One region of the Enterobacter cloacae complex sp. IR5418 genome, then DNA from elsewhere that is predicted to be linked to it. Evidence: riboswitches for the same ligand, from Rfam matches in the RefSeq annotation. Region 1 holds a riboswitch; each other region holds the start of a gene.
What was found. Region 1 has a riboswitch for thiamine pyrophosphate ahead of thiB (thiamine ABC transporter substrate binding subunit). Riboswitches for the same ligand answer to the same signal wherever they lie in the genome.
Positions count from the first base shown of each region.

Region 1 (5,330 bases):
CCAGGGCGAAGAGTTGCGGCATGGCGGTATTCGCGAGCGAGGCCAGCAGTACGCCGCAGGTGATGAGGGTCAGGTAATGGCGGTTGAAGGCAAACAGCAGCGCGTTGCCCACGGCCATGGCGCAACAAAAGAGGATCAGCTTACGGCGATCGCCCTGGCTGTCGGATCGTTTCGCCAGCCCCAGGCTGACGAGGATCCCGGCAATGGCGTTGACGGTATAGAACAGGCCCACCCAAAACGGCTGCGCCCCCACCTCGCGGCTGAGAAACAGGCTCAGCGTCGGCGCCTGTAGCGCACCGGCCACGCCCATCATGAAGGCTACCAGCATAAAAGCGGCGTACACGCCGTTCAGGCGTCGCCCCATCGTCATCAACCAGAGCATGCGCAAGTCCTTATGAAAGCGAATCGAATTGGGTGAAATAGTAAACGAAAAAAGCCAGCAAAAACATTTTGCTGGCGGGTGATTAGCACCAATACTCAGTCACACATGATCGAGGCGAGTTAGCGAGAAGAGGTCGGTTTCGTAACGTCCCACTGCATCAATTCTTCTAACGTTTTCAGCCGCTGCTCTGCGCACTGGCGGGCCAGCCAGGACGATCCTTTTGTCGCTGAAAAGTACTGCTGATAAAACTGACGTGCGGTAGACCTCTTCATAATTTACCTCCTCGCTTCATCGGGAAGCATTATTGGCCTAATATAGGGATTAATAAATTGCTGATTTTTTGTCAGGAGTTCCTCTTTTATGCCATCCGGTCGACTGCAACAACAATTTATCCGCCTCTGGCAGTGCTGCGAGGGGCAATCGCATGAGACCACGCTCAACGAGCTGGCTGAGCTTCTCAACTGCTCCCGGCGTCATATGCGTACCCTCCTTAACACCATGCAGCAGCAGGGCTGGCTGAACTGGGAGGCCGAGGCTGGACGCGGCAAGCGCTCGCGCCTGACGTTCCTTTATACCGGCCTGGCATTACAGCAACAGCGGGCGGAGGATCTGCTGGAGCAGGACCGCATCGATCAGCTGGTACAACTGGTAGGCGATAAAGCTGCCGTACGGCAGATGCTGGTCTCGCATCTCGGGCGCAGCTTTCGTCAGGGACGCCACATTCTGCGGGTGCTTTACTATCGCCCAATGAAAAATCTGTTGCCCGGTACGGCGTTACGTCGCTCAGAAACCCACATGGCCAGACAGATTTTCAGCGGCCTGACGCGGATAAATGAGGAAAATGGGGAACTGGAAGCGGATATTGCCCACCACTGGCAGCAGCTTTCCCCCCTGCACTGGCGTTTCTTTTTACGCCCGGGCATTCATTTCCACCATGGACGCGAACTGGAGATGCGTGACGTTATCGACTCTTTAACGCGCGCCCGCACCCTGCCGCTCTACTCGCATATCGCGCAGATCCACTCCCCGACGGCCTGGACGCTGGATATTGAGCTGTCGCAGCCGGACAAATGGCTGCCGTGGCTTCTGGGCTATGTGCCCTCGATGATCCTGCCTGCCGAGTGGCGATCCCTGAACAATTTTTCCAGCCTGCCGATTGGTACGGGCCCCTACGCCGTTTCGCGGAACAACAACAATCAGCTTAAGATCCGCGCCTTTGATGACTACTTTGGGTATCGGGCGCTGATCGACGAAGTGAACGTCTGGGTGTTACCGGATCTCAACGAAGAGCTGAGTGCAGGTCTGACCCTGGAAGGGCCAACGGCTGGCGAAAAAGCGTTCGAGAGCCGCCTGGAGGAGGGCTGCTACTACCTGCTCTTTGACAGCCGCAGCCATCGCGGAGCAAACCACGACGTCCGCAAGTGGATCAGCCATATTCTGGCGCCCGCTAACCTGATTTATCACGCCGAGGAGCAATACCAGACCTGGTGGTTCCCGGCCTATGGCCTGCTTCCGCGCTGGCACCATGCGCAGCCCGTGCGCAGTGAAAAACCTGCCGGACTGGAGACCATCACCCTCAGCTACTATCGCGATCACATTGAGCACCGTTTCATCGCGAAGATCATGAGCACGCTGCTGGCAGCCGAAGGCGTGACGCTGGCGATACAGGAAGTCGATTATGATGAATGGCACCGTGGGGATGTCGTCAGCGATATCTGGCTCAACAGCGCGAACTTCACGTTGCCGCTTGATTTCTCGCTCTTTTCTCACCTGTATGAAGTGCCCCTGATTCAGCACTGTATCAACCGGAACTGGCAGCAGGACGCCGCGCGGTGGCGGGCAGGCGAAATGGATCTGGCCGCCTGGTGCCAGGAGCTACTGGCCGGGCAGACGATCGTACCGCTGATCCACCACTGGCTGCTGATCCAGGGACAGCGCAGCATGCGCGGCCTGCGGATGAATACCCTGGGCTGGTTTGATTTTAAATCCGCCTGGTTTGCGCCGCCGGAGCCATAACGCTTTCGTAATATTCACCAAATCATTACAATAACGCCGTTCTCAACGGGGTGCTGCATCACTGATGTGCGCTGAGATAATACCCGTCGAACCTGATCCGGATAACGCCGGCGAAGGGATTTGAGGCTGTCTCTCAAAATCCTTTGCCACTCAACCCTGAGGTGCAAAGTGTTAAAAAACGTTCTTCCTCTGCTGGCGCTGTTTGCGCTGCCTGTTTTTGCTAAGCCTGTTCTGACGGTCTATACCTACGACTCCTTCTCCGCCGACTGGGGCCCCGGCCCGGTGGTTAAAAAAGCCTTCGAAGCCGACTGCAACTGCGAGCTGAAATTCGTGGCGCTGGAAGATGGCGTGTCGCTGCTCAACCGTCTGCGCATGGAAGGCAAAAACAGCAAAGCCGACGTGGTGCTGGGGCTGGATAACAACCTGCTGGAAGCCGCCACCCAAACCAGACTGTTCGCCAAAAGCGGCGTGGCGGCAGATGCCGTCAACGTGCCGGGCGGCTGGAAAAACGACACATTTGTTCCCTTTGATTACGGGTACTTTGCGTTCGTCTACGACAAAAATAAGCTGAAGAACCCGCCAAAAAGCCTGAAAGAGCTGGTCGAAAGCGACCAGAAGTGGCGCGTGATTTATGAAGATCCGCGTACCAGCACGCCGGGTCTGGGGCTGCTGCTGTGGATGCAAAAGGTCTACGGAGACAAAACGCCGGAAGCGTGGCAGAAGCTGGCCGCGAAAACCGTTACCGTCACCAAAGGCTGGAGCGAAGCCTACGGCCTGTTCCTGAAAGGCGAAAGCGACCTGGTACTGAGCTATACCACCTCTCCGGCCTACCACATTATCGCCGAGAAGAAAGATAACTACGCCGCCGCGAACTTTGCTGAAGGACATTATTTGCAGGTGGAAGTGGCTGCCCGCACCGCCGCGAGCAAACAGCCGGAGCTTGCTGAAAAATTCCTGAAATTTATGGTTTCACCGGCCTTCCAGAATGCTATTCCGACAGGAAACTGGATGTACCCTGTCACTGACGTTGCGCTGCCGGCAGGTTTTGAGCAGCTGAACAAACCGCAAACCTCACTGGAATTCACGCCGCAGCAGGTTGCCGCCCAGCGTGCCGCATGGATAAGCGAATGGCAACGCGCCGTCAGCCGCTGATCCCCGGCTGGTTAGTTCCCGGGCTGCTCGCCGCCATACTGATGGTGGTCGTCAGCCTGGGGGCATTCCTTGCGCTGTGGTTTAACGCGCCAGAGAGCGATCTGCTCGCCCTCTGGCACGACAGCTATCTCTGGCACGTCATTCGTTTCTCCTTCTGGCAGGCGTTTCTCTCCGCACTGTTGTCGGTGCTCCCGGCCATTTTCCTCGCGCGCGCGCTCTATCGCAGACGTTTCCCCGGCAGACTGGCCCTGCTACGGCTGTGCGCGATGACGCTCATCCTCCCGGTACTGGTGGCGGTGTTCGGGATTCTGAGCGTCTACGGTCGGCAGGGCTGGCTGGCCTCCCTCTTCAGCCTGCTTGGCCTGGAATGGACCTTCTCCCCCTACGGCCTGAAAGGCATTCTGCTGGCGCATATTTTTTTCAATATGCCGATGGCGACGCGCCTCTTTTTACAGGCGCTGGAAAACATTCCCGGCGAGCAGCGCCAGATTGCCGCCCAGCTTGGCATGCGCGGCTGGTCGTTCTTCCGTTTTGTCGAATGGCCGTGGCTGCGACGACAAATCGCCCCGGTTGCCGCGCTGATTTTTATGCTCTGCTTCGCCAGCTTTGCGACTGTGCTTTCTCTCGGCGGCGGGCCGCAGGCCACCACCATTGAGCTGGCGATTTATCAGGCCTTAAGTTACGACTACGATCCGGGGCGCGCCGCGCTGCTGGCGATCGTCCAGATGGTGTGCTGTCTGGCACTGGTGTTACTCAGCCAGCGGCTAAGCAAAGCGCTCCCCGCAGGCAGTAATAACGTGACTGGCTGGCGCGATCCGCAGGACAGCCTGCACAGCCGCGTCTCGGATTTTATGCTGATTGCGCTGGCACTCCTGCTTCTGCTGCCCCCGCTGCTGGCCGTTATCGTTGATGGCCTGAATCGCAATGTGATGTCGGTACTGCAACAGCCTGTCCTGTGGCAAGCGACGTGGACCTCATTGCGCATCGCGCTGGCAGCCGGGCTATTGTGTGTGATCCTGACCATGATGCTGCTCTGGAGTAGCCGCGAACTCTACGCGCGTCATGCCCGCAAAGCCGGACAGGCGCTGGAGCTGACGGGCATGCTGATCCTGGCGATGCCGGGCATTGTGCTGGCGACAGGGTTCTTTTTACTGTTTAACAGCACCCTCGGCCTGCCGGAGAGCGCCGACGGCATCGTCATTTTTACCAACGCCTTAATGGCCATCCCATATGCGCTGAAGGTGCTGGAAAACCCGATGCGGGATGCAAACAGCCGGTATAGCTTCCTGTGCCAGTCCCTTGGCATTATGGGCTGGCGGCGGCTGAAGGTGGTCGAGCTACGCGCCCTGAAACGACCGCTCGCCCAGGCGCTGGCCTTTGCCTGCGTGCTGTCGATTGGCGATTTTGGCGTAGTCGCCCTCTTTGGCAACGAAAATTTCCGCACGCTGCCGTTCTGGCTTTATCAGCAAATTGGCTCTTATCGCAGTCAGGATGGCGCGGTCACGGCACTGCTCCTGTTGCTGCTGTGTTTTGCCTTATTTACCGTTATCGAAAAACTTCCGGGGCGTGATGTTAAAACTGACTGATGTAACCTGGCTTTATGAGCACCTGCCAATGCGTTTTACCCTCTCCGTTCGTCAGGGAGAGCGAATCGCAGTGCTTGGCCCAAGCGGGGCCGGAAAAAGTACCCTGCTCAATCTGATTGCCGGTTTTTTGCAGCCTGCCAGCGGGACGATCGTCATTGATAATGGCGAGTATACCTACGATCCACCGGCTAAGC
Region 1 covers NZ_JBMKHS010000003.1:137,635-142,964, reverse strand. The annotation lists gene ACOTX7_RS03975 (sugar efflux transporter) at 1-382, opposite strand, end outside; gene sgrT (glucose uptake inhibitor SgrT) at 502-654, opposite strand; gene sgrR (HTH-type transcriptional regulator SgrR) at 743-2,398, shown strand; TPP riboswitch at 2,435-2,535, shown strand; gene thiB (thiamine ABC transporter substrate binding subunit) at 2,567-3,550, shown strand; gene thiP (thiamine/thiamine pyrophosphate ABC transporter permease ThiP) at 3,526-5,136, shown strand; gene thiQ (thiamine ABC transporter ATP-binding protein ThiQ) at 5,120-5,330, shown strand, end outside.

Region 2 (5,330 bases), on a different contig from region 1:
CAGCAGGATACCGTGTTCCTGAGTGACTTTACGGATGCGCTGCAACCACTCAACAGGTGCCGGGTTGACGCCGCCTTCACCCTGAACGGCTTCGAGGATCACCGCGGCAGGTTTACGCACGCCGCTTTCGACGTCGTTAATCAGATTTTCGAAGTAGTAGGTCAGCGCCTTCACGCCCGCTTCACCACCGATACCCAGTGGGCAACGGTACTCGTGTGGGTAAGGCATGAACTGGACTTCTGGCATCATACCGTCAACCGCTTCTTTCGGAGACAGGTTACCGGTGACGGACAGTGCGCCGTGGGTCATACCGTGATAACCACCAGAGAAACTGATGATACCGCTACGACCGGTCACTTTTTTCGCCAGCTTCAGTGCCGCTTCAACGGCGTCAGCCCCGGACGGGCCAGTGAATTGCAAGCAGTACTCTTTGCCCTGACCAGGCAACAGAGAAAGGAGGTATTCTGAAAACGCGTCTTTCAGAGGCGTGGTCAGATCCAGGGTATGTAACGGCAAGCCGCTGGTAATGACATTTTGGATGCTTTTCAGCACATCAGGATGATTGTGTCCAAGCGCGAGGGTGCCTGCGCCGGCTAAACAGTCAAGGTATTCTTTATTATCTGCATCGGTGATCCACACGCCTTCTGCTTTCGTGATGGCTAAAGGCAGTTTGCGCGGATAACTCCTGACGTTAGATTCAAACTCGGCCTGACGGGCCAGATAGGTTTCGTTGCTTTTGTGGGCATCTACGGTGTCAATACGGACTTTATCCGTCATCATATCACTCCTACAACCGCCGCTTCGTTATGAGCAACGATTGAATAAAAAGTTAAAAAACAGATGGGGCCTGAAAAAAACGCCGCCAATATAGAGCCTTTTGTCACCTGGCTCAATGGTTAATTTGTTTACTGTTTTGTGACACAGGGCACAGGGGAGAGTAGAACCTCGTTTTCAGGCGGAAAGTTGCAATTTATGGCAAATAAAAACAGTGGCTTACGTGTGATTTGTCAGCATTGTAAAATCAGACAAAAGTGTGTGACAAATCGTGCGATTAGCAAGAGAAAAGGAGGCGGAGAGCCTCCTTACGCTGTTTATTTCTGGGTAACGTGTAAAACGCCGTGTTCGCGCCCCTTCGTTTTATTCCACGACGCGTCCGTAATACCGTTTTCATCCAGGCTTAGCGATATCACAAAACCGTTACCCTGAATCTCATAGAAATTCGCATTCAGACGTTTAACGCTGGCTTTTTTGCCGTTGACCGTGGCGCTAAAAAAGCCGTTTGAAAGGGTGGCATTAACCGTATCCGACGAGAATGAGGCTTCTCGCAGGGGATCGTGAACGGATTCCGCTGGTTTGTGTTGTGCCGCGTTTTCCGCTTTGGTTTTGCTGATATCGCAGGAGCCATCGCCAGCGCTAATTTGCGTGCATCCTGAACGTTCTAATTGAGCGCGATAATGGGCGTTTATGGCGTGCGCAGGCGAGACACAACCTGCAAGCACGGCAGTACTTATAACTAACATCATTGATTTCTTCATTTTTTCACCTTAAAAACGACACAAATACCAGGAGACGTACATCACGCCGATCCAGATCCCGACCGAAATCAGCATCAGATACAGGGCTGCTGAAATAAAAATATATTTAGACATCTTTTTGTATCAACGAAATGCTCATCAGTAAAAAATGAGACTTTATATTTGTCCGATGATTGTTTTACGCTTTAAAAGCCCATTCCAATCCCAACCGAAGCACCCATATTATTCGCGGTATCATCTGAGAAGCTCACTTTCGCAATGACATGGGAATTAACGTTAACGGACGCACCGACAGCAAGCGCGCTCTCGCCGTTGTAAGTCGCGCCGCCAGCAGAGAACATGAGGCGCTGATTCGTTTGCACTTGTGGCAAACCCGCCATCGCCATCGCCCCTGAAATACCGGCATTGGCCTGCTTCTTATTATTGTCCACTTCATCACGCAGAGTTTTAAATTGCTGGCTGGTGTTAGTATTCATAGCCTGTAATGTCTGCCTGGTGGCTTGCAGATCCTGCGTGGCGGCGGTAACAGCCAGGCTATTTTTAGCGACCTTCGCCTGGGTAGCCGTATCCAGTTGTCGTTGTGTCACGGTGGTTGTTACACCATCTTTACCGTTATGACCGTCTGCACCGTCGCGACCGTTTCTTCCCGCAATGCCTTGTGCGCCAGTATCACCCTTATCACCTTTCATGCCTGTCGCGCCGGTATCGCCTTTATCGCCCTTCGCGCCAGTTGCACCGGTATCACCTTTATCGCCTTTCGCGCCAGTCGCACCGGTATCCCCTTTATCACCTTTCGCGCCATCTGTACCGTTGATGGGTTTAGGTGCATTTTCGAGAGCAGTAAGGCGGCTGTCCTGAATATTATCGACGTGTTGAAGGTTGATAATTGCTGCTCCGTTAGTCGCCACACCCTGTAGGGCCGCCTCACTTTTCAGACTGGCGGTATCGGCAAGCGCGCCTGCAAGCAACGCTTTCTGATGTGCGTCGTGAGCCATTTTATCCACGACCAACACGCCTAGTTTTGTGGACTGAAGGTCGTCATCAACCTGCGTTAAGCGGTTATCCGTTGCGATATCACGGTTAATGCTATCAGCTTTGTTTTGTGTAATCTGATTCTGATGGTCATCGACAATGTTAGTGATTTGCTGATTGTCCCAAACCGTATTCGCGGCTTCAGCGAGGCTTGTTGTACCCGCTAAGACAACGCCCATTACAAATATAGCAACAAAGGTTTTATTCATGGATTTCATTTGAAAAGCTCACATCATTAACTGTTGAAAAATACTGAAGCTGAACAGCTTTATTTTCTGGATTTAAAAAACGGATAAACGCTGTCTAAATCTTATTTAGTAACGCGAGTAAACTATCAATTAAACACAAACCAATGATTTTGATCTAAGTCATAAATATTATGAATAGTTCCGACGGCGTAAAAGTCATTTTGCGGTTGTTATTAGTGTAAACATTAAGGTGAAAATGACGTGGTAAATGAGCGGGTTAAATTAAGTGTTTAACAGAAATAAAATTCTGCAAAATAAATGTTTACATTAATATGCGGGTTTATTTCATACGAAAGAAGGTGGACTATCTTATAAAAGCGCTCCCGGTGCGTCATTATGGATAAAAATAAAATTTCCTCGCATAGAGAGTGAATAATGTTTTTCATGAGTTATTAACAAATCTAGCAGGATAATTTACTGAACAATAATGTATACATATTGAGCGTAGGTAATATCTTGCAGGTTATTGGTCACAACGGGTGGTTAACGGACAGCCCGAAACTCCTTGCACCCATGTTACCCCCCGGTTACACTACATGACTACGAATTGCTAGTTCGTAATATGCTGTTTTATAAGTAATTTGACTCGGGGTGCCCTTCTTTGTGAAGGCTGAGAAATACCCGTATTACCTGATCTGGATAATGCCAGCGTAGGGAAGTCAGATGCCTACCCGGTCATCGCTTCTTCACGTACGGCAGGAGCGAAACCATGCAGCCTGACCTGCTCGACTCACACGTTTTACATCAATTCCGAACCCGTTCTCCGCTCACGCACTGTATGACGAACGATGTCGTGCAGACCTTCACCGCTAACGTTCTGCTCGCGCTGGGGGCTTCCCCGGCAATGGTGATCGAAGCCGAGGAAGCGGAACAGTTTGCCGCACTTGCCGATGCGCTGCTCATCAACGTGGGTACACTCACCGCGCCGCGCGCCCAGTCGATGCGTCGGGCCATTGAGAGCGCAGTAGGCGCGGGCACTCCCTGGGTTCTGGATCCGGTCGCGGTTGGCGCCCTGGCGTTCCGCACCCGCTTTTGCCAGCAACTATTATCCCTTAAACCTGCGGCCATTCGTGGAAACGCCTCCGAAATCCTCGCCCTTGCCGGAATGAGTGCGGGCGGGCGTGGGGTGGATTCCACCGATACGGCGGCGAGCGCGTTGAGCGCTGCGCAGGCGCTGGCCCGCCAGACCCACGCCGTTGTTGTCGTCACAGGGGAAGTGGATCACATCACCGACGGCCAGCGAACCCGTAGGGTCGCGGGTGGCGACCCGCTGATGACCCGCGTGGTGGGGACAGGCTGTGCGCTCTCGGCGGTTGTCGCCGCCTGCTGCTCGCTGCCTGGCGACAGGCTTGATAACGCAACGGCAGCCTGCGGCTTTATGAAACGTGCAGGGTCAGTTGCGCTGTCTCATAGCCGTGGCCCCGGCAGCTTTGCCCCGGCGTTTCTGGATGCGCTTTACGCGCTGGAGGAGCAGGTATGACACGCATTAACGCCCTGACTATTGCGGGAACCGATCCCAGCGGTGGCGCGGGGATCCAGGCAGACCTGAAAACCTTCTCTGCGCTCGGCGCTTACGGCTGCTCGGTTATCACCGCGCTGGTGGCGCAAAACACGCGCGGGGTACAGTCGGTGTATCGCATTGAGCCGGATTTTGTCGCCGCACAGCTGGATTCGGTATTCAGCGATGTACGTATCGACACCACTAAAATCGGCATGCTCGCAGAGGCGGACATTGTTGAAGCGGTTGCTGAACGTCTCAAACATTACCGGATAAAAAACGTGGTGCTCGATACCGTGATGCTGGCCAAAAGCGGCGATCTGCTGCTGTCCGCCTCTGCCGTCGACACGCTGCGTAAAAAGCTGCTGCCGCAGGTGGCGCTGATCACGCCAAACCTGCCTGAAGCCGCCGCGCTGCTGGATGCGCCACACGCGCAAAACGAACGTGAGATGAAAGAGCAGGGCAATGCGCTGCTGGCGATGGGATGCAGCGCGGTGCTGATGAAAGGCGGTCATCTTGATGATGCCGAAAGCCCGGACTGGCTTTTCACCCGCGATGGCGCGCAACGTTTCACCGCCCCGCGCGTACAAACCAAAAACACCCACGGCACGGGCTGCACGCTCTCGGCGGCGCTGGCGGCGCTGCGTCCCCGTCACGCTAGCTGGGCGGAGACGGTACAGCAGGCGAAGATCTGGCTCTCCGGCGCGCTGGCAAAAGCCGATTCTCTGGAAGTGGGTCACGGTATTGGGCCGGTTCACCATTTTCATGCATGGTGGTAAGCCGTATACTGGCATAAAACCTTATGCCAGAGAAAAACAGAGATGGAACAAGCGCATACCCGGTTAATTGCTCAACTCAAGGAACGAATTGCCGCACCGGACAACACGCCGTTGTATCTGAAATTTGCCGAAACGGTTAAAAACGCGGTACGCAGCGGCGTGCTCGCGCACGGTAATATTTTACCTGGCGAGCGCGATCTGAGCCAGCTGGCCGGTGTGTCGCGCATTACGGTGCGTA
Region 2 covers NZ_JBMKHS010000033.1:28,068-33,397, forward strand. The annotation lists gene ACOTX7_RS19775 (diaminobutyrate--2-oxoglutarate transaminase) at 1-780, opposite strand, end outside; gene ACOTX7_RS19780 (hypothetical protein) at 1,092-1,535, opposite strand; gene ACOTX7_RS19785 (YadA C-terminal domain-containing protein) at 1,721-2,776, opposite strand; TPP riboswitch at 3,393-3,489, shown strand; gene thiM (hydroxyethylthiazole kinase) at 3,525-4,295, shown strand; gene thiD (bifunctional hydroxymethylpyrimidine kinase/phosphomethylpyrimidine kinase) at 4,292-5,092, shown strand; gene ACOTX7_RS19800 (GntR family transcriptional regulator) at 5,135-5,330, shown strand, end outside.
Region 2: it holds a riboswitch for thiamine pyrophosphate, as region 1 does, so the genes downstream of both, thiM (hydroxyethylthiazole kinase) here and thiB (thiamine ABC transporter substrate binding subunit) in region 1, are expected to answer to the same signal.

Region 3 (5,330 bases), on a different contig from region 1:
CATCCGCAGCCGGAATAGCCTCTTCCAGCTTTTCCAGCTGAGAGTCGAAGTTTACCTTCGCGTCTTTCACCGTCAGCGTCTCCCAGATTAAATCCAGGATACGACGATAAATCTGGCCTTCGCCAAACGCCGTCTGCTTGCAGAACGCGGCATAGTTGGGATACATGCGCTCGCACAGGCAAGCCATAAACGTCACGTGCTGCCAGCTTTCCAGCTTCTCAAGGCGCAGATGAATCGGGTTTTGTAACATGATGATGTCTCGAATCGAAAATTAGCCGCAGTTTACCTGAATCACGGCTGAATTTCCTGCCAACGAATGAATGCCGGACGTGAAGAGGCAACGGCGTCAGCCCAGCGGGTTGGCTCCGGTAAACGGTAGCCCTTCATACAGCGTTGCACCCACGCCAGGGCGCTGTCCATGCTGACCCGATGCCCGGTGGCAATAAACAGCGGATTGCAGCGCGCTTTACTGCGCCAGACCCACGCCAGCTGCTCACCTTTATGGATAAGCGGTGCCAGCGCGCCTGGTTCGGCAGAGAGCGGCTCAAACGCGCCGCACAGGCGTTTTTTCGCCACACCGATGGTCGGCACGTCCACCAGCAGACCAAAGTGGCTGGCGACGCCTAAGCGACGCGGATGGGAGATACCGTGCCCATCAACAAACAGCAGATCGGGTTTTTGCGAGAGTTGCTCCCACGCGGCCAGCAGCGCGGGATATTCGCGGAAGGAGAGAAAGCCGGGGATGTACGGCATAGTGGTGGCGATACGCGCCACCTTGTACTCCACCAGCTCCAGCGAAGGGTATTTCAGCACCACCATCGCCGCTCGCGTCACTTCACCGCCCTGCTCGAACCCGACGTCCGCTCCGCCGATGTACCGCGGAGGGTCGGTATCCAGACGATCCTCGCGGATCACCGATGAAGCCAGTTCGATTTGCTGAGCGCGTAGCGACGCGAGATCCATAACCACTCCTTACTTGTGATACTGGGCAGAAAGCCGATGCACCGCCTCCACAAATACGCCTGCGTGTTCTGGCGGTACATCCTGATGAATACCGTGACCGAGGTTGAAGACATGGCCTTCGCCCTGGCCGAAACCAGACAGTATAGTCGACACTTCTTCTTCGATGCGGGCGGGCTGCGCATAGAGCATGGACGGGTCCATGTTGCCCTGGAGCGCCACTTTGTCCCCCACGCGACGACGCGCATCGGCAATATCGGTGGTCCAGTCGAGGCCCAGCGCGTCGCAGCCGGTGGCCGCCATCGCTTCCAGCCACTGACCGCCGCCTTTGGTAAACAGCGTTACCGGCACGCGGCGGCCTTCGTTTTCACGCAGCAGGCCGTCGACGATTTTGTGCATGTAGTACAGGGAGAACTGCTGATAATCGCGTCCGGTCAGCACGCCGCCCCAGGTGTCGAAAATCATCACTGACTGCGCACCGGCTTTAATCTGCGCGTTGAGATAGAGTGTGACGCTCTTCGCCAGCTTGTCGAGCAGGGCATGCAGCGCCAGCGGCTCGGCGTACATCATCTTTTTGATCACAGTAAAGGCTTTGCTGCTGCCGCCTTCCACCATGTAGGTGGCCAGCGTCCACGGGCTGCCGGAGAAGCCAATCAGCGGCACCTCGCCTTTCAACTCGCGGCGGATGGTGCGCACGGCGTTCATCACGTAGCCCAGCTCGCCTTCCGGATCGGGGATCGGCAGCTTATCAACGTCGGCTTTGCTTTTGATCGGAGAGGTAAAACGCGGGCCTTCTCCGGTTTCGAAATAGAGCCCAAGGCCCATCGCATCCGGAATGGTGAGAATGTCCGAAAAAAGAATGGCGGCATCAAGCGGGAAGCGGCGTAGCGGCTGGAGCGTCACTTCACAGGCCAGCTCGGCGTTTTTGCACAGCGACATAAAATCACCGGCCTGCGCGCGCGTGGCTTTGTACTCTGGCAGATAGCGTCCCGCCTGGCGCATCATCCACACCGGGGTGACATCAACGGGCTGGCGCAGCAGCGCACGCAGATAACGATCGTTCTTCAGTTCGGTCATTTTGCAGTTCCTTATTGCGTCAGTCCGTCAGTGTAACACTACTCATACTCGGCCCGACACATTGCCACGGTATCTTCTATCAGGCGACGCGCCACCGTACCCGGAGGGGGTAAAAGAGGCAAATCGTCGTAGCGATACCAGTTCGCCTCCAGCAGCTCTTTCTGATCGATAACAATCTCGCCGCTGTCGTATTCCGCCATAAACGCGGTCATCAGAGACATCGGGAACGGCCACGGCTGCGACGTCACGTAGCGCAGGTTTTTCACCTTGATGCCGCTCTCCTCCATCACCTCACGCGCCACCGCCTGCTCCAGCGTTTCACCAACTTCCACGAAACCGGCGAGGACGGTGTGAATGCCGTTTCGATGGCGGGTATGCTGTGCCAGCAGGATGGAATCATCCCGGCGGATGGCGACAATGATGCACGGCGCGATTTGCGGATAGTAGCGTTCACGGCAGTGGCCGCAGAGCATTGCCCACTCGGTTTTGCTCGGGTGCATGGTGTGCCCGCAGTAGCCGCAGTATTTGTGCGAGCGGTAAAACTCCGCCAGCTGCACGCCGCGCCCCGCCAGCTGAAACAGGCCGACATCCCGATCCAGTACCTGACGAACGGATCCCATATCCTGACGACGAGCCTGTTGGATCAACCATACCGGATCGCCCTGCCACTCGCCGATCCGCAGAGCGGGTTGGCCGACGAGATCGAAGATCTCTGCCGCTCCGTAGGGTATCTCCCCACCAGGCAGCCATAATTTTTGTTCGTGACTGACGATCCACCAACCCAGATCTGATTTTTCAATAATACGATCCATATCTATTGCACTACCTTCGCTTCACTGACATTTTGTTAGCATTGTGGTTACATTTTGGATAAGCAGATCCCATTCTAAACCTTATGGAGTCGACCATGTTAAACCAGCTGGAAAGCCTGACTGAGCGCGTTGGAGGAAGTAACACCCTGGTGGATCGCTGGCTACATGTGCGCAAGCATCTACTCGTGGCGTATTACAATCTGGTTGGTCTTAAGCCTGGCAAAGAATCCTTTATGCGGCTGAATGAAAAAGCGCTGGATGACTTTTGTCAGAGCCTTGTCGACTACCTTTCCGACGGCCATTTCAACATTTATGAACGCATTATCCGCGAAATGGAAGGGACAACGCCGTATTTAGCGGCCAGCAAACTTTGTCCGCTGCTGGAAGCCAACACCCAGCAGATCATGGACTACTACGATTCCACGCTTGAGAACGCTATCGATCACGATAACTATCTTGAGTTTCAGCAGGCGCTTTCCGACCTTGGCGAGGCCCTGGAAGAGCGATTCACGCTGGAAGACAAGCTCATCGCCCTCGTGCTGGACAACAACCTGAATATCAGCATCAGCGATAACGTTGCGCGCCCTGCTTGAGTTCTTAATCGTTAACGAGTAATTTACAACCATTCGCCCCTCTCACGAGGGGGATTTTTCTTGTCGGAGTGCCCAGTGCGAAAGCACGGGCTGAGACCGTTAATTCGGGATCCGCGGAACCTGATCAGGCTAATACCTGCGAAGGGAACAAGAGTCACACTGCTGTTGTATCGCCCCTGGGGCGATCTTCTCTTGCTTCATCCGTCGTCTGACAAGCCATGTCCTTCACATCTGGAATGAGCTATGTCTACAACAAAACTGACCCGCCGCGAACAGCGCGCACAAGCCCAACACTTCATCGACACCCTGGAAGGCACCGCTTTCCCGAACTCAACGCGCATCTATATTTCTGGCTCGCAGGCTGATATCCGTGTGCCGATGCGCGAAATCCAGCTCAGCCCGACGCTTATTGGCGGCAGCAAAGAGAATCCGCAGTTTGAAGACAACGAAGCCGTGCCGGTGTATGACACCTCCGGCCCGTACGGCGACCCTTCTGTTGCCATCAATGTGCAGCAGGGTCTGGCAAAGCTTCGCCAGCCGTGGATTGATGCGCGTAACGACTGCGAGGAACTGAGCGTGCGCAGCTCGGCGTATACCAACGAGCGCCTGGCCGACGACGGTCTGGACGAGCTGCGCTTTACCGGCCTGCTGACGCCAAAACGCGCCAGAGCGGGTAAATGCGTGACCCAGCTGCACTACGCGCGCCAGGGTATTGTCACACCGGAGATGGAGTTCATCGCCATCCGCGAAAACATGGGCCGCGAGCGCATCCGTAGCGAAGTGCTGCGCTATCAGCATCCGGGTGAAGGATTTGGCGCTCGCCTGCCGGAGAACATCACGCCGGAATTCGTGCGTGACGAAGTGGCCGCCGGGCGCGCCATTATCCCCGCCAACATCAACCACCCGGAATCCGAGCCGATGATTATCGGCCGTAACTTTCTGGTGAAGGTCAACGCTAACATCGGCAACTCTGCCGTTACCTCTTCCATCGAAGAAGAGGTGGAAAAGCTGGTCTGGTCGACGCGCTGGGGCGCGGACACGGTAATGGACCTTTCCACGGGCCGCTACATCCACGAAACCCGCGAGTGGATCCTGCGTAACAGCCCGGTGCCGATTGGCACCGTCCCGATTTATCAGGCGCTGGAGAAGGTCAACGGCATTGCAGAAGACCTCACCTGGGAAGCCTTCCGCGACACGCTGCTGGAGCAGGCCGAGCAGGGCGTGGACTACTTCACCATCCACGCGGGCGTGCTGCTGCGCTACGTGCCGATGACGGCGAAACGTCTGACCGGCATCGTCTCGCGCGGCGGTTCGATTATGGCGAAGTGGTGCCTGTCCCATCATCAGGAAAACTTCCTCTACGAGCATTTCCGAGAGATCTGCGAAATCTGCGCTGCGTACGATGTCTCTCTGTCGCTGGGCGACGGCCTGCGTCCTGGCTCCATCCGTGACGCGAACGACGAGGCGCAGTTTGCCGAGCTGCATACGTTGGGCGAACTGACCAAAATCGCCTGGGAGTATGACGTGCAGGTAATGATTGAAGGCCCGGGCCACGTGCCGATGCAGATGATCCGCCGCAACATGACCGAGGAGCTGGAGCACTGCCACGAAGCACCGTTCTATACCCTGGGGCCGTTGACCACCGATATTGCGCCGGGCTATGACCACTTCACGTCCGGGATCGGCGCGGCGATGATCGGCTGGTTCGGCTGCGCCATGCTCTGCTACGTGACGCCGAAAGAGCATCTCGGTCTGCCAAACAAAGAGGACGTGAAGCAGGGGCTGATCACCTACAAGATTGCCGCCCACGCGGCGGATCTGGCGAAAGGCCATCCGGGCGCGCAAATCCGCGACAACGCTATGTCCAAAGCGCGCTTTGAATTCCGCT
Region 3 covers NZ_JBMKHS010000039.1:4,839-10,168, forward strand. The annotation lists gene ACOTX7_RS20705 (YjaG family protein) at 1-250, opposite strand, end outside; gene nfi (deoxyribonuclease V) at 292-963, opposite strand; gene hemE (uroporphyrinogen decarboxylase) at 973-2,037, opposite strand; gene nudC (NAD(+) diphosphatase) at 2,076-2,849, opposite strand; gene ACOTX7_RS20725 (Rsd/AlgQ family anti-sigma factor) at 2,945-3,442, shown strand; TPP riboswitch at 3,497-3,606, shown strand; gene thiC (phosphomethylpyrimidine synthase ThiC) at 3,686-5,330, shown strand, end outside.
Region 3: it holds a riboswitch for thiamine pyrophosphate, as region 1 does, so the genes downstream of both, thiC (phosphomethylpyrimidine synthase ThiC) here and thiB (thiamine ABC transporter substrate binding subunit) in region 1, are expected to answer to the same signal.